DNA from 3 places in the Flexivirga sp. genome. Region 2 is predicted to be linked to each of the others. Evidence: riboswitches for the same ligand, from Rfam matches in the RefSeq annotation. Region 2 holds a riboswitch; each other region holds the start of a gene.
The links. A riboswitch is a leader RNA that binds a small molecule or an ion and turns the genes downstream of it on or off. The one in region 2 is predicted to bind cobalamin.

Region 1 (6,677 bases), on a different contig from region 2:
GAGTCTCCAACTTCACCGCGCAGCAGCTGGACCGGATCATCGGCGAAACCGGGGTGTCCCCGGCGGTCAACCAGATCGAGCTGCACCCCTATTTCCCACAGGTCGAGATGCGCGCGGCCAACGCCGAGCGCGGGATCCGGACGGAGGCGTGGAGCCCGATGGGCAAGCGGCAGGCGCCGTTCGGCGAAGCGCCGGTGGCCGGTGCAGCCCGCGCGCACGATGTCACCCCGGGCCAGGTCATCCTGCGCTGGCACCACCAGCTGGGCTCGTTGCCGCTGCCGAAGTCCGCGACACCGCGGCGGCAGAAGACCAACCTGGACATTTTCGGCTTCGAGCTGTCCGATGCCGAGATGGACGCGATCACGGCGCTGGGTCGCCCCGACGGGCGGCTCTTCGGCGGCGACCCCGACACCCACGAGGAGATGTAACCGCGCCCACGTCTCGCCGAGACTCCGCCCCAGCATCGCGGTGCGTCTCGGCAACGGGGCGGTCAAGCGTCGCTGCGGATGGGGTCGTATGACGCCCTGCGGGCGGCGCGGCGCAGCACCACCAGCACCGGACGGCCGAGCACGGCGATCGCCACGGCATTGGTGATGGCGCGGCCGGTGTCCCACCCGCCGGTGGAGGTCACCAGCGTGTAGACGCCGAATCGGTGCAGATTGTCCAGCAGCGAATCCGCAGGGACGAAGGCCAGGTTCGCGTGCCCGGAGATGTCGGTGCCAGCGAGGAACGGCCAGGTGTAGAGGTTCATCAGCGCACCGAAGAGGTATGCCGCAATCACCCCGTAACCGATCAGCATCGCGAGCTCACGGCGACCGCGGAGCCGTCGTGGCAACAACCCGGCGCCCATCCCGATCCAGGCGGAGCAGAGCATCTGGAAGGGCAGCCAGGGCCCCACGCCCGCGGTGATCAGCGCTGACGCGAAGAGCGAGGTGCAGCCGAGCACGAAGCCGAATCCCGGTCCGAAGACCCGGCCGGCGAGGATCAGCAGGAAGAAGACCGTCTCGATCCCACCGGTGCCGCCGCCCGTCGGACGCAGTGCGGCGTCCACCGCGGACAGCACTCCGAGCATCGCCAGCGCCTTGGAATCCATTCCGCCGTCGGCGAATTCGGCAAGCACGACGAAGACCAGCAGCGGAAGCGTCACCGCGAAGATGATCGGTGCATCGGTGACGTGGCCCGTGCCCGACCCCGCATGGTGCACCAGCAACGGCCAGCAGAACATCGCCAGTCCGGCGACGCTGATCAGCGCCAGCACCAGCGCCGAACGTGCGCGCAACGGGACCGCGTGACCACCGAGCGTGGCCACCAGGTCGTGCCCGTCGCGCGCCGACATCGGCCGTTGCTCGACGACTTGCTGGTTCATGGCCTGCTGCTTGGCGGCCTGCTGTTTCACGGTTGGCCCCCGAGCGCCGCGGCGACATCGTCGACGGTGAGGAACGCCTGAGGGGCCAGCACTTTGGCCACCTGCGGCGCAAAGATGGGTGACGACGCCACCACGTCGGCGGTCGGACCATCGGCGATGACGTCACCGTCGGCGAGCACGACCACCCGGTCGGCCGCCCCGGCCACGAACTCCACGTCGTGGGTGGCCACCAGCACGGCGTGCCCTTCACCCGCGAGCGTGTCGAGCTGCCGGGCGAGCAGTTCCTTGGCCCGGTAGTCCAACCCGCGGGTTGGCTCGTCCAGCAGCAGGACTCGCGGGCGAGCAGCCAGCTGGATCGCCAGCACGAGCGAAAGACGTTGTCCTTCGGACAGATCCCGCGGGTTCTGCCGGTCGTCGATGCCGGGCGCGATCCGGTCCAGAAGGGCGCGCGCGCCGGGACCCGCCGCGGCGCACTCCTCCCCGACCGTCTCCCAGTAGAGCAGGTCGGCGGCGGTCTGCGGCACCAACCCGATCGCGGCCGACTCGGCCGAGCTGCGCCGCCGGTTCCTCGACGCGGTCTCGACGCCGTCGACCAGCACCGAACCCGCGGTGCGTGGCCCGCTGCCCTGCAATGCCCACAGCAGCGACGACTTCCCCGAGCCGTTGCGCCCCATCAGCGCGGTGACCGTGCCGGCGGCCAACCGCAGCCCGATCTCGCGTACCGCCACGCGGTCGCCATACCGGACGGTCACCCCGTCGGCCCGCAACAGCACCTCACCGGGCGAACGCGTACGCTGCGGCGGCGACCCGAGCCGCTCGCGCAACGGCCGCGCGGCTCGCCGGGCGTCACGCACCGACAACGGCAGCGGCGACCACGAGCACAGCCGGCCGAGTTGCACCACCGGTGGCGCTACCGGCGCGTCGATCATCATCGTCGCTGGGTCACCGCCGCGGACGATGCCGTCACCCGGCAGGGTGATCACCGAATCGGCATACTGCACAGCGCGTTCCAGCCGGTGCTCGGCCATCACGACGGTCGTGCCGAGGTCGTGCACCAGCCGGGTGATCGCGGCGAGCACCTCCTCGGCGGATCCGGGGTCGAGTGCCGATGTCGACTCGTCCAGCACCAACACCTTCGGCGCGGTCACCAGTGCCGCCCCGATCGCGACGCGTTGCTGCTGGCCGCCGGACAGCGTGGCCAGCGATCGGCGACGCAGCGCGGCAATGCCGAGCAGGTCGAGGGTCTCCTCGACGCGCTTGCGCATCGTGGCCGGTGCAACACCCAATTGCTCCATGCCGTAGGCGAGTTCGTCCTCAACGGTGTCCGCCACGAATCCGGCGAGCGGGTCCTGGCCGACCCGGCCGACGACGTCGGCCATCTCACGGGGCGGGTGGTCCCTGGTGTCCATCCCGGAGACGACGACCCGACCCGACAGCCGGCCTCCGGTGAAGTGCGGCACCAGCCCGTTGACGGCACCGAGCAGGGTCGACTTCCCGACGCCGGTGCGCCCGACGACCAGGGCGAGTTCGCCCTCGTCGATCTGCAGGTCGACGTGCGCCAGTGCGGCAGCCGTGCCGCCGGCCGGTCCCGGGTCGCCGGCGGGCGCACCCTCGTAACGCACCGACACGTCGTGCAGCTCGATCATGCCGCCACCTCCTCCGTCGCATCCTGTATGACGCTGGGCGGCGACACGACGGCGGCCAGCAGGCCGATGACGGCAGCGACCAGCGGCAGCAGATCGACGATCGGCCACTGCGCAGGGGTCGTGGAGGTGTTGAGGTGTGCCGGCGTGATCTGTGCCGCCAGGATCATCAACGCCCCGGCGGCCAGACCACTGGCGGCCACGGCGCAACCAACCACCCCGAACGGATCCACGCGGTAGCGGGTGACCGCGCGCTCACGCGAGGAGCAGAGCAGCCCCAGTGCGGCGAGCGCCACCCCGAGCACGAACGCCGGCCACCGGAAGAGTGTCGGTGCGCGGTCGTCCAGGACACCGAAGATGCCGATGCAGACGGCGATCAGGCCGGCCAGTGTCAGCACGCCGAGGATCCGGCGGGTCCGCTTCGGCGTCGAGCCGCGACGCCCGTAGCCTCGCGAATCCATCGCTGCCGCGAGCAGCAGTGAGCGGTCCAGCGCATCGGCCAGCACCGGGACGATGACTCGGCGCACGACGTGCCACTTGCCACCGTCGGCGTCGGCCCGCAGCCGCTGCGCTCGGCGCACCCGTCGGATGCTGTCCGCCAGCTGCGGGAAGACCGAGACGGCGACGACCACCACCGTGCCGATGTCGTAGAGGCTGATGGGTACCACCTTGAGCAGTCGCTTCGGGTTCGCCAGTGAGTTGGCTGCGCCGATGCAGATGATCATCGCGGCGAGCCGCAGGCCGTCATACAAGCCGTCGAGCAGGTCGGACAGGTGCACCGGGCCGAGCAGTGAGACACCGGCGGCCCACTGCGGCAAGGGGATTCGCGGCAGGTCCAGCACCACGGGCCCGGCGCCGGCCGCGCCGAGCAAGCACCGGAAGGCGACCCGCACGACGACGACGAAGAGTCCGAGCAGCAGGTAGAGCCGCAGCGATCGCGACCACGGCGCATTGCCGCGGCGCAGGACGACCACGAAGCAGGAGACCCCGATCAGCAGCAGCAACAACAGCGGGTTGGTGGTGAACGAAGCCGCCACCGCCAGTCCGATCGCCCACAACCACCAGGCGACCGGATGGACCGGTGCGGGCAGCCGTGTCGCCCTGGTGGGATGTCTCGGATCCACTGTCAGTTGCGCCGGCGGAGGAACGCTACTGCGCTGCCGCCGATGGCCAGCGCCGCGAGGACGCCACCACCCACGACGGTGGTCGCATTGATGGTGGACGACTTCTCCGCGTCCTTGATCTTCTTGTCGCTGTTGACGATCGGCGCACCGGCGGCATTGGTGGGCCCCCCGCTGGAGGTGCCCGTGACGCCCGCTCCGGTCGAGGACGTCGCCGAACTCTTGCGGTGCGCGGACGTCGAGGCGCCGGCCGACCGGGACGCTGCCGTCTTCTTGTTCTTCGCGGTATGCGTGCCGGCCGCGGTCGACGACCCGGACGTCGAGCCGGTGGTGGACTGCGGTTGCGACCCACCGCGGTGCTTCGGTGCGGTGCTGTGCGGGGGCGGTGGCGCGGTGGTGGTCGTATGGCGCGGCGCCGGCGGCGCCGTGGTGGTGTGCGCGGGCGGCGGCTTCGGCGCCGCGGGCCGGCTCGGGGTGTACCGGGGCGGGTAGTTGGTGCCGCCCTCGCTGAACGCCCAGCCCTCGAAACCGCCGGGGATGACATGGCTGCTGGAGGCGCCTTCGCCGCTGGAGGTCCAGGACCCGCCATTGGGCGCCTGGGTGTACCACCAGTGCGCATTCGGCGGAGGCGTGCGCCCGCACGACTCGTGGTAACCACCGGGCAGCGTGGCCGATGCCGACGGCTGCCCGTAGATGCGGCAGATGAAGGCCAGTCCGTACTGCCGGGTCCCCTCCACCGGGATCCCGGCGGCCTGCAACGCCTGCAGACCGGTGGCGCCGCTGCCGACCGGCGAGCACCGGACCGCGATCCCGCCGCCGAGGCCACGGAAGTCGACCACGACGGTCACCCCGGAACTGGTCTTGCACACGCCGTTGTAGCCGGCGGCCTGCGCCGGCGCGGCCGATCCGGCATACGCGAAGGTGGTCGCCGAGGCGGCGAGCGCGAGGGCTGCGACGGAGCGCACCGTGCGGCTGGGCATGCGCGTGAGTCCTTTCGTGTCGGGACTTCTTGCGCGCGACACGATCTCGCCCGCGACTGCAGTCCTCGACAGTCGATCCGGTGACGGGTGGGAGCAGGTATTCCGACTCGCGACCGGTCGGCCGCTCACGGCTGCGGGACAGCGCCGGAATCGCACCGGCTTCCCCTGCTCGCACCTGGGTGCCCGACACGGGCACCCGATCCGGAAACGGTAGCACCGCCGCAGCCTGCTCCCGCACCACCGCAGCTTGTGCACGGCGCCGGAATGCCGCAGAGTCTCGCGAGTGACCTCCCCCCGCGCCCTCGATGCCGCAGCCGCCGTCGACGCCGTGGTCGAGTCGGCCGCGCGGTCCGACCGCGTCGTCATCGGGTTGACCGGGCCGCCCGCGGCCGGGAAATCCACCGCCGCCGAGTTGGTCGCCGCCGGCTGCCGGGCGCGCGGGCTGCGCACGGTCGTGGTGCCGATGGACGGCTTCCACCTGGCGCAGGCGGTGCTGGACGCGCGCGGCTGGGCACCGGTCAAGGGTGCGCCGCACACCTTCGACGGCGCCGGCTATGTCGCGCTGCTCGACCGGATCCGCCGGGAGCGGGACGACACCGTCTGGGCGCCGGCGTTCGACCGTGCGCGGGAGGAGCCGGTCGCCGGCTCCATCGCGGTCTCCCCCGGGACACGGGTCGTGCTCACCGAGGGCAACTACCTGCTGCTGGACCGGCCGCCGTGGAGTGCGGTGCCCGGGCTGCTGGATGCGGTCTGGTATGTCGACGTCCCCGACCCGCTGCGCCGCGACCGGCTGATCCAGCGGCACCGCCGTTTCGGGCGCAGTCCCGCGGAGGCTGCCGAGCGTGCGCTCGGCTCCGACGAGCGCAACGCCGAACTGGTCCGGGCGACCAAGGCCCGCGCGGACGGCATACTCCTGCTGCCGTGAACGCGGGTGGCCGGTGCCGGCCGGGCTGCCGCATGTGACCGATCGCACCTCTCGCCATACAGGTTGGCGGGCGCGCGCAGGCAACCTGGCGGGCCGTCGCACGTCTTCCCGGTGTGAGGAGGAACGTGCGAACCGACGGATGGCGGCCGGTCCCCGGCCCGTCGCGGTGCGTCTTTCCCTCCTGCGTCAGCCAGTGGTTAAGGTCTGGGCGAGGGGTTGCGGTGTCATGACACTCAGCACACCCGCCGTGTATGCCGGAAGGCCGAGTCGCTGGGGAGGTCGGATCCATGAGCATGGACCGGCTCCCGCCCACGATGCGATGACTGCGGACGACTCCGTCGATCTGGCGGAGCTCTATCGCACCCACCACCTGCAGATGGTGCGGCTCGCGCGACTGCTCGTCGACGATCTGGCCAGCGCCGAGGACGTGGTGCAGGAGGCGTTCCTCGGGATGCACCGCAACCGCGCGGCCTTGCGTGACTCGCGTGCCGCGGTCGGTTATCTCCGGCAGGCGGTGGTCAACCAGTCGCGCTCGATGCTGCGCCGGCGGCGCACGGTGCGCGCGCATCTGAAGGTCGCCGAGCCGGAGATCGCCCCGCCCGCCGACACCGACGTGATCATCGCCGAGGAGCACCAGGAGGT
Region 2 (3,373 bases):
CCGCGAGTCAGACGGATCCGGCCGTCGCGGCATCGGCGGGGGCGACATCGGCTAGCAGCGGCATTCGCCGGAGTGGTCCGACCAGCATCAGTGAGGCGACCACGAACGTCAACGCACCGAGCACCACCAGGGTGGGTTCGCCGCCCCACCACTCCGTGAACAGTCCTCCGGCCGCCGGCGCGAGTGGTGACATCGCCAGCACGCACGTCATCAGCGCGCTCTGGACACGGCCCTGCAGCGCATCGGGGGTGATCAGCATGACGTAGGTCATAAAGCCCGCGTTGGGTGCCGGGTTCAGCACGAAACCGACGACGAGCAGCGTCAGCACCAACGGATAGCTCTGCACGAACGCACACGCGACCAGACTCGCGGCGAGCACGGTGGCAGCCACGAGCAGCATCCGTCCGGCCGGAGCACCTCATGGCGCCATGCGAAACGCAGACCGGATCGCATCGCTCGCACCGGAGGTTCGTGCGCGTCGCCGTCCGGAGGCGGCGCCGGCAGTGGCGTGCGCACCAACAGCGCCGCGACCGCGGCGCCCAGGTAGGACACCACGTCGGCCAGCACCGGCAGCGATCGGGAGACCGAGAAAGGCAGCCCGCCCAACGGCGGGTCGACCAGGCCGGTGACACCCTGCCGCCCCTGTATCGCGGACATCGCGGTGCTCAGATCCTCAGCCGGCACAACGGTTTTCGTCGCCAGCGTGTCCGCGGGGAGAGAAGAACGCCTCCGCGCCGCCGACCACCACACCGGCGATCACCAGTTGGGTGATCGTCAGCGCATCCGCGGCATGATGTTCGGAGCACCCCTCGAAGAGGTGCTGGGAGCCGAGGTGTCCGCAGATCGACCAGATGCCGAGAGCTCCGGCAAGCGTCAGTAGGCTGCGGAACGCGACAGGTTCGCCGCGCCACGGTGCGGCGAGACAACAGGGAACCCGGTGCGACTCCGGGACTGCCCCGCAGCGGTATGTGAGAACGACCTCCGTCATACGCACTGGCCATCGGCTGGGAAGCGACGGACAGTAGACGCCGGCACCGGCACGCTCACGAGTCCGAATACCTGCCCGTCGCCCGGACCCGGGCCCCGGTGCGGCCGACGAAGTGACCTCTCGGGTGGGTCACGAAGGAGATTGCTGATGACCGATCACACGATCGCAACCGTTCTGGGCTGGCCGCGACAGGGCCCCAAACGGGAACTGAAACGGGCCGTCGAGGGCTACTGGACCGGCCGCAACACTGCCGAGCAACTGCACGACGCCGCCGCCGAGCTACGCGCCGATGCGTGGAAACAACTGGCCGACAACGGGATCCATGAGGTCCCCACAGGCGACTTCTCCTACTACGATCACGTGCTCGACACGGCGACCATGGTCGGTGCCGTCCCGCAGCGCTATCGTGACGCCGCCGACAGCCGGCTGGACGTCTATTTCGCGAGGGCGCGCGGCAACGACCGGGTGGCTCCGCTGGAGATGACGAAGTGGTTCGACACCAACTACCACTACCTGGTCCCGGAGCTGTCCCCCAAGACGGTCTTCGCCGCAGACCCCGCCCGGCAGGTCGCACACTTCACCGAGGCGACCCGGGCCGGCCATCGGGCGCGTCCCGTGCTCATCGGACCAGTCACCTTCCTCCTGCTGTCCAAGGCGGCCGACGAGGCACCGACCGGCTTCGATCCGCTGTCGTTGCTCGACCCGCTGCTCGACGTGTATGCCGAGATCCTCGGCGCCCTGCACGACGCCGGTGCCGCCTGGGTGCAGTTGGACGAGCCCGCCCTGGTGCTGGATCAGCCGGCGCCCGTGCTGGACGCCGCACGGCATGCCCTCGACCGCCTCGGCACGACGAGCAATCGACCGAAACTGTTGATTGCCAGCTATTTCGCCGCCCTGCAGGACGCGTTCGAGGTGCTCGCGGACGCACCCGTCGACGGCCTGGCGATCGACTGCACCATCGCCGACAACGTCACGGCGATCCTCCAGCACGGGCTGGCCGGCAAGCGACTCGTCGCAGGTGTCATCGACGGCCGCAACGTCTGGGCCGCAGACCTGGACGACCGGCTGGCCACGCTCCATCGGCTGGCCCCGCGCGTCGACGATCTGGTCGTCGGCAGTTCCTGCTCGCTGCTGCACGTGCCGCTCGACGCCTCGCGCGAATCCGCGATCGATGACGAAGTCCGCAGCTGGCTGGCCTTCGCACGCGAGAAGGTGCTCGAGATCCGCACCCTGGCAACGGCATTGGACGGCCAGGATGGCGCAGCTCCCGCGCTGGAGAACGCACGTGACGCGATCGCCTCGCGACGCGGTTCGGCACGGACTCACGACGAAACCGTGCGAACCCGGACGGCCGCGATCACCAGCGCCGACACCCATCGCGCGACCGCCTTCGAGCAGCGCCGCGAGCAGCAACAGCAGGCACTCGGGCTGCCGCCACTGCCGACCACCACCATCGGCTCGTTCCCGCAGACCGCCGCCGTGCGCAAGGCGCGCGCGGCACTGCGCAAGGGCGAGAGCGACCGCGCGGCATACGAACTCGCCATGAGAAGTGAGATCGCTTCGGTCATCGAGGTCCAGGAGGAACTCGGCCTCGACGTGCTCGTCCACGGCGAACCGGAGCGCAACGACATGGTGCAGTACTTCGCCGAGCAGCTCGAGGGCTTCCTGACGACCGCCCACGGCTGGGTGCAGTCCTACGGCACCCGGTGCGTGCGGCCGCCGATCATCTTCGGCGACGTGTCGCGTCCTGAGCCGATGACCGTCGACTGGTGGCGGTACGCGCAGTCGCTGACCGACCGACCGGTCAAGGGCATGCTGACCGGACCGGTCACGATGGTTGCCTGGTCGTTCGTCCGCGACGACCAGCCGGTCGGCGACACCGCCCGGCAGGTCGCGCTCGCGTTGCGCGACGAAGTGTCCGACCTGGAACGGGCGGGCTGCCGGATCATCCAGGTCGACGAACCGGCACTGCGCGAGACGCTCCCGCTGCGCGCCGCGGACCGCGCGGCTTACCTGCGCTGGGCGACCGAATCCTTCCGGTTGGCAACGAGTTCGGTCGCAGACGCCACCCAGGTGCATACGCACATGTGCTATGCAGACTTCGGTGACATCTTCGCCGCGATCGACGAACTGGACGCCGACGTGATCAGTCTGGAGGCGGCCCGGTCGGGTATGTCGCTCGCCGAGGAGCTGCGGGATGCGGGCTATCGCAAGGGGGTCGGTCCCGGCGTCTACGACATCCACTCGCCGCGGGTGCCCGCCGAAGACGAGGTGCGGCAGCTGCTGGAACGCGCGGTGCGGTCCCTGCCGGCCGAACTGGTCTGGGCGAACCCGGATTGCGGACTGAAGACGCGTCGTCCCGCAGAGGTGCGGGCTGCGCTCGCG
Region 3 (6,677 bases), on a different contig from region 2:
GCACCCGGACGGTCCCACCAGGACGGTGATCTGGCCGGTCGGGGCATCGAAGGACAGGTCGTCGACGGCGGTCGCACCGTCGGCGTACTGCTTGACCACCTGCTCGAAGCGGATCATGGTCACCCAACGTAGTGCAGGCCACCGACATCCTGTCGCGTCAGACCCGGCAACGTGCCCGGCGAGCGATGCCTTTCGCGCACGCTGCGAGGCTGCGAGGTCAGGGACGCAGCAGCGTCTGCTGCAGGAACTCGTTCGTATGGCGGTGCCACGCGCGCGCTCGCAGCAGCATCGCGTGGGCGTCGGGCAACTGGACGCTGCGCGCGTCCCCGCCCGCCGCGACGATCCGGCCGGCGAGCCGTGAGCTCTCCCGCGGATCGGTGATGACGTCCTTGCGGCCGTGCAACAGCAGCGTGTGTCGGCCGAGGAAGGGCTCGACGTCGTACTGCCGCGGGATCCACGGCGCCATACCGACGATGCTGACCACCCCCTCGCAGCCGGCGAGTTCGAGTGCGACCCGACCCCCCATCGAATGACCGACCAGCGCGAGCGGCACGCCCGGGTAGAGCTCCTGCAACCGCCCCAGCGCCCACCGAGCATCCACGACCGGTGAGCGGGCGTCACCGTTGTATCCGCGCACCGCGTCGCGCAGCACCGCGGGTGCGATGCGGCCGCCGGCACTGCGCTCGATGCTGCGCGCGACGGCCACCATCCGCAGCACCGGGGGGCTGGCCTTGAAGGTGCGCTGCAGACCGTGTTCGGCGCCGCCGTGCAGCAGCAGGGCGATCGCCTCCGGGCGGTGCCTGCCGTCCGGCAGCGTGAGGAACGGGTGTGCCTCCGGTCGCACCTGCGCGTGCGCCGGACCGACCTCGAAGCGGGGCCTCATGCGGTCACGCTCACAGCTGCGACCGGTGGAAGTTGTCGTAGGACCGGCTCGCGGTCGGGCCCCGCTGGCCTTGGTAGTGAGAGCCGTATTTCGCGCTGCCATAGAGGCTTTCGGCCGGACTACTGAGCTGGAAGAAGCACAGCTGGCCGATCTTCATGCCCGGCCACAGCTTGATCGGCAGGGTCGCGACATTGGACAACTCCAGGGTCACGTGGCCGGAGAACCCCGGGTCCACGAAGCCGGCGGTCGCGTGGGTGAGCAGGCCCAGCCGGCCCAGGCTCGACTTGCCCTCCACCCGTGCGGCGACGTCGTCCGGCAGCGTCACCTGCTCGTAGGTCGAGCCCAGCACGAACTCCCCCGGGTGCAGCACGAACGGCTCGCCCGCGTCGGTCTCGATCAGCCGGGTCAGTTCGTCCTGCTCGGCGGCCGGATCGATGAACGGATACTTGTGATTGTCGAACAGCCGGAAGAAGCGATCCAGTCGGAAGTCGATGCTCGAAGGCTGGATCATCGTCTCGTCATACGGGTCGAGACGCACGCGTCCGGCGTCGATCTGGGCGCGAATGTCGCGGTCGGAGAGCAGCACGGGGGTCACGCTACCCGGCGGGCCCGTGCGCCGGTGGCGCCGCGCGTGGGTTAGACTCCTGCCGGTCCGAAATCGCCCCCGCGGCAGCGTGTCAGGGGAGCGGCTTTCGCGGCACGCGAGTGTAGTTCAATGGTAGAACATCAGCTTCCCAAGCTGAATACGCGAGTTCGATTCTCGTCACTCGCTCTTCACTGCGTTTCTTGTGCTCGACTCCTCACCGCCCTCCTGCGGCTCGGGCTCGCTCGCCCCGCGCCGCAGCCGCGCCGACCGTTGTCTCGCGGACCGTCCACTTGCCCTTCCGTCGCCAACGCTGGTCGCTCACCACCTCGCCGGTTCCACTTCGCACCGCCCGCCTGTGGCTCGGGCTCGCGCCGTTCTGCCGATTTGACACCGGCAAAACTACATGCGTGCAACTACAGCATGTTGGGTCTTGGCAAAGTCGCCACCACTAGATAGTGTGTCTCACGCAGTTGGTTCGCGCACGGACACCGACCGCCACGGCGGTCGTCGATCGTGCCCGAGGAAAGAGGGAAGCCGGTGAGATTCCGGCACTGCCCCCGCAGCGGTGAGTGAGGACGAACGTCGTCATCAGCACTGGGCCGACCAGCCCGGGAAGCGACGACCAGTAGGTGTGCGTCTGGCACGGAGTCACGAGTCCGAAGACCTGCCACTGCCCCGTTCACGTTCGTGGACGGGTCCGACCGCAGCCCGCGCGGGAAGGGCTGACGAACGAGCGGTGGCATGCCCCATCTGCGTGCGCTGCCCGCTCGCCGTCCCTCCTCGCCGGACGACCAGCGAGGACAGACGGGAGACACCGCACGTGGCCATACACGTCACCAAACGCGACGGTTCGCGCGAGCCGTATGACGCAGACCGCATCAACCGGGCGATCGAGAGGGCGGCCGACGGCCTGCCGAACGCCATGTCGATGACCATGCAGATCGCCTCGGAGCTGGCGATCACCCTCTTCGACGGCATCACCACCGAGCAACTCGACGAAGCCGCCATCTCGGTCGCGGTGCAGAACGTCAAGGACGACCCCGACTTCGACGTCATCGCCTCCCGTCTGCTGCTCAAGACGATCTACAAGAAGGTGCTGGGCGACTTCGAGACCCAGTCCGAGCTTGCGTTGCTGCACCAGGCGCGCTTCCCCGGCTACGTCCGCGAGTCGGTCGAGGACGGGCTCTTCGATCCCCGGCTGGCGTCGGCGTTCAACCTGGAGCAGCTCGCGGCCGCGCTCGACCACCACCTGGACGACGGACTGCGCTACATCGGCATCGTCACCCTCAAGAACCGTTACATGGCAACGGATTCCAGTCGTCGACCGCTCGAGGTCCCGGCATACTTCTGGATGCGTGTCGCGATGGGTATGTCGGTGGGCGAGAAGGACCCGACCCAGGCCGCGATCGGCTTCTACCGCAAGATGGCGTCGCTGGACTACCTGGCGGCCGGCTCGACGCTGGTCAACGCCGGCACCGTCACCCCGCAACTGTCCAACTGCTTCGTGATGCAGATGGACGACGACATCGAGCACATCGCCAAGTCGATGCGCGACGTCATGTGGCTGACCAAGGGCACCGGCGGCATCGGCCTCTCGGTCTCCAAACTGCGCTCGGAAGGCAGTCCGATCCGCAGCAACAACACCTCGTCCACCGGGCCGATCCCCTTCATGCACACCATCGACTCGATCCTGCGGGCCGTCTCCCGCGGCGGGAAGAAGTTCGGGGCGCTGTGCTTCTACATGGAGAACTGGCACCTGGACTTCCCGCAATTCATCGATCTGCGGCAGAACGCCGGCGACCCCTACCGACGCACCCGGACCGCCAACACCGCGGTCTGGCTGTCCGACGAGTTCATGAAGCGCGTCGTCGCCGATGACGACTGGTATCTCTTCGACCCGCTGGAGACCCCGGACCTGGTGGAGCTGGTCGGCGACGACTTCTCCCGCCGCTACCAGGAGTATGCCGCTCTGGCCGAGGCCGGGAAGCTGCGCTCCTTCAAGAAGATCCGCGCCCGCGCGCAGTGGAGGTCGATCCTGGTCTCGCTGCAGACGACCTCGCACCCGTGGCTGACATGGAAAGACACCGTCAACCAGCGCGCGCTCAACGACAACACCGGCACGATCCACCTGTCGAACCTGTGCACCGAGATCACGCTGCCGCAGGACCGCGACAACGTGTCGGTGTGCAACCTGGCCTCGATCAACCTCTCGCGACACCTGAATGCGGACGGCGAATGGGACTGGGACCGACTCGCCGAGTCCGCCCGTCTCGCCGTGCGTCAGCTGGACAACCTGATCGACATCACGCGCTCCTCGGTGCCCGAGTCGGAGCACTCCAATGACCGGAACCGCGCGATCGGCCTGGGAATCATGGGCTTCACCGACGTGGTGGAGAAGTTGGGCCTGTCCTACGCCTCGGAGGAGGCGGCCGACCTGATCGACCGGCTGACCGAGTTCATCAGCTGGCACGCCATCGACGCATCGTGTGATCTGGCGGTCGAGCGCGGCGCCTACCCCAACTTCCCGGGATCCGGCTGGTCCCGCGGTCTGGTGCCGATCGACACCCTGGAGACGCTCGAGAAGCGTCGTGGCGTCGAGGTCGACGTGCCGCGGACCGCACGCCTGGACTGGGACGCGTTGCGTGCCCGCGTCCGCGACGGCGTCCGCAACGCCACGCTCATGGCCATCGCACCGACGGCGTCGATCGGCCTGGTCGCCGGCACCACTCCCGGCCTGGATCCGCAGTTCTCCCAGCTCTTCTCGCGCACCACGTCCTCCGGCAAGTTCCTGGAGGTAAACCGCAACCTGGTGGCCGCGCTGCAGGAACGCGGCCTGTGGGACCAGGTGCGGGACGAGCTGCTGCGCTCCCGCGGTGACCTGTCCGTCGTACCCGGCGTGCCGGAGGACCTGCTGGAGGTCTTCCAGACTTCCTTCCAGCTGCCGGCCACGGCATACCTGCAGGTCGCCTCCCGGGCGCAGAAGTGGATCGATCAGGCGATCAGCCGCAACATCTACCTGGAGTCGCGGGACATCGGTGGCATGAGCGACCTGTATGTCGACGCGTGGCGCAAGGGTGTCAAGACGACCTACTACCTGCACATGAAACCGCGCCACCGCGCGGAGCAGTCGACCGTCAAGGTCAACAAGGCCGTCGAAAGCGGCCGGGCCGGAAGCGGATTCGGCTTTGCGCGCAAGGCAGCGACGCACCCGCCCGAGCAGGCAGAAACCCCGAAGACCGCGCCGGTCGCCGAATTCGAAGAGGGCTTCACCTGCCCCACCGACCCCCAGGAACTTCTCGAATGCGAGGCATGCCAATGACATCCACCACTCCCGACACCCAGACGTCCATCCTCGGCACCGGCATCCAGGACGGCCTGTTGCTCAAGCCGATCCGCTACCAGTGGGCATACGACCTGTACAACCAGGCCGTCGCCAACACGTGGTTCCCGCACGAGATCCAGCTCGGGGAGGACCTCGGCGACTTCGAGCGGATGACGGACGAGGAGCGGCATGCCGTCACCTTCCTGATGAGCTACTTCAACCCCAACGAGCTGCTGGTCAACAAGGCGCTGGCGTTCGGCGTCTACCCGTATGTCGGCGCGCCCGAGGCACACCTCTACCTGGCCAAGCAGATGTGGGAGGAGGCCAACCACTGCATGGCGTTCGAATACGTGCTGGAGACCTTCCCCATCGACCGTGACGAGGCGTATGCCGCCCACGTCGACATACCGTCGATGGCCGCCAAGGAGGAGTTCGAGGTCCGCTACATCCAGCGGATGGCGGAACAGACGCTGGACATCACCACGACCGAGGGCAAGCGCGACTTCGTGCGCAACCTCGTCGCGTACAACGTTGTGCTGGAAGGCATCTGGTTCTACAGCGGCTTCATGGTGGCGCTGAGCTTCCGGCAGCGGAACCTGCTGCGCAACTTCGGCTCGCTGATCGACTGGATCGTGCGCGACGAGTCGCTGCACCTGAAGTTCGGGATCAACCTCATCCTCACTGTGCTCGAGGAGAACCCCGACCTGCAGACTCAGGAGTTCGCCGACGAGATCCAGCAGATGATCTTCGACGCGGTCGAGATGGAGGAGCAGTACAACCGCGACCTGCTGCCGCGCGGCATCCTCGGCCTGAACGCCGACTACATCAACACCTATGTGCGCTATCTGGCCGACCGCCGACTGGAGGAGCTGGGCTTCGGACCGCACTGGGGTGTCAGCAATCCGGCGAAGTGGATGGCGACCGCGAACGACACGCTGGAGCTGGTCAACTTCTTCGAGTCGATCAACACCAGCTACGAGGTGGACGCCCAAGCCGGATCGTAGCCGTGGGCGTGACGTCATCGAGCCGTTCGATGCGGCGCGCGAGGTCCACGCCTCGCGCGCCGAGCGGTCCGGATGCGCCGGCGTCGAGGCTGCTGCGGCTCGGCCCGGCGTTCGTCGCCGCGATCGCATATGTCGACCCGGGCAACATCGCGACCAACACGACCGCCGGCGCCCGGTACGGATTCGGGCTGCTGTGGGTCGTCCTGCTCGCGGTCGCGGCCGCCGGACCGGTGCAGTACCTGTCGGCGAAACTCGGTGCGGTCACTGGCCAGTCGATGGCGTTGGTGCTCAGCATGCGCCTCAACCGCCCGTCGCGCGTGCTCTATTGGCTGCAGGCCGAAGGCGTCGCGATCGCCACCGATCTGGCGGAAGTGGTCGGCGCCTCGATCGCCATACACCTGCTGGTCGGTATGCCGCTCTGGTGCGGCGCCGTCGTCACGGCGGTGGCCGGCGGCGGGCTCATGGTGATCCGTGACCGGGTCGGCGAGCGCGGTTTCCAGGTGGTCATGGTCGCCGGACTTGCAGTCATCGGAGCGGGATTCATCCTCGGTGTGCTGATGGGACCGTCGCCTGCCGGGCTGGATCTGCGCCCCCGGCCGGCCGACCAGCAGATGGTCCTGCTGGCGACCGGCATCGTCGGCGCGACGGTGATGCCGCACGCCATCTACCTGCACTCCGCGCTCACCACCGACCAGGGCGGCACGTCGCGCCGCAGGTTGCGGGACAACCGGATCGACGTCACGTTGGCGATGCTGGTGGCCGGGACGGTGAACGTCTCGATGCTGGTGCTCGGCGCCACTGCCCTACGCGGACACCAGGACGAGGACTTCGCAGCACTCGCCCACGCGCTGGCCGACCGGGTCGGGGACGGCGCCCGGACCG

Region 1: it holds a riboswitch for cobalamin, as region 2 does, so the genes downstream of both, ACTHL4_RS15640 (hypothetical protein) here and metE (5-methyltetrahydropteroyltriglutamate--homocysteine S-methyltransferase) in region 2, are expected to answer to the same signal.
Region 3: it holds a riboswitch for cobalamin, as region 2 does, so the genes downstream of both, ACTHL4_RS04270 (ribonucleoside-diphosphate reductase subunit alpha) here and metE (5-methyltetrahydropteroyltriglutamate--homocysteine S-methyltransferase) in region 2, are expected to answer to the same signal.

What each region holds. Positions count from the first base shown of each region.
Region 1 is NZ_JBQCGS010000095.1:22,214-28,890, forward strand. It holds gene ACTHL4_RS15620 (aldo/keto reductase) at 1-428, shown strand, start outside; gene ACTHL4_RS15625 (ECF transporter S component) at 491-1,366, opposite strand; gene ACTHL4_RS15630 (ABC transporter ATP-binding protein) at 1,393-3,012, opposite strand; gene ACTHL4_RS15635 (CbiQ family ECF transporter T component) at 3,009-4,133, opposite strand; gene ACTHL4_RS15640 (hypothetical protein) at 4,136-5,110, opposite strand; cobalamin riboswitch at 5,186-5,319, opposite strand; gene ACTHL4_RS15645 (nucleoside/nucleotide kinase family protein) at 5,394-6,035, shown strand; gene ACTHL4_RS15650 (RNA polymerase sigma factor) at 6,355-6,677, shown strand, end outside.
Region 2 is NZ_JBQCGS010000063.1:2,970-6,342, reverse strand. It holds gene ACTHL4_RS10735 (hypothetical protein) at 8-391, opposite strand; gene ACTHL4_RS10730 (hypothetical protein) at 322-657, opposite strand; cobalamin riboswitch at 892-1,069, shown strand; gene metE (5-methyltetrahydropteroyltriglutamate--homocysteine S-methyltransferase) at 1,136-3,373, shown strand, end outside.
Region 3 is NZ_JBQCGS010000024.1:32,596-39,272, reverse strand. It holds gene ACTHL4_RS04290 (ABC transporter ATP-binding protein) at 1-117, opposite strand, end outside; gene ACTHL4_RS04285 (alpha/beta hydrolase family protein) at 218-883, opposite strand; gene dcd (dCTP deaminase) at 894-1,469, opposite strand; tRNA gene ACTHL4_RS04275 (tRNA-Gly) at 1,585-1,655, shown strand; cobalamin riboswitch at 1,954-2,155, shown strand; gene ACTHL4_RS04270 (ribonucleoside-diphosphate reductase subunit alpha) at 2,290-4,788, shown strand; gene ACTHL4_RS04265 (ribonucleotide-diphosphate reductase subunit beta) at 4,779-5,795, shown strand; gene ACTHL4_RS04260 (Nramp family divalent metal transporter) at 5,825-6,677, shown strand, end outside.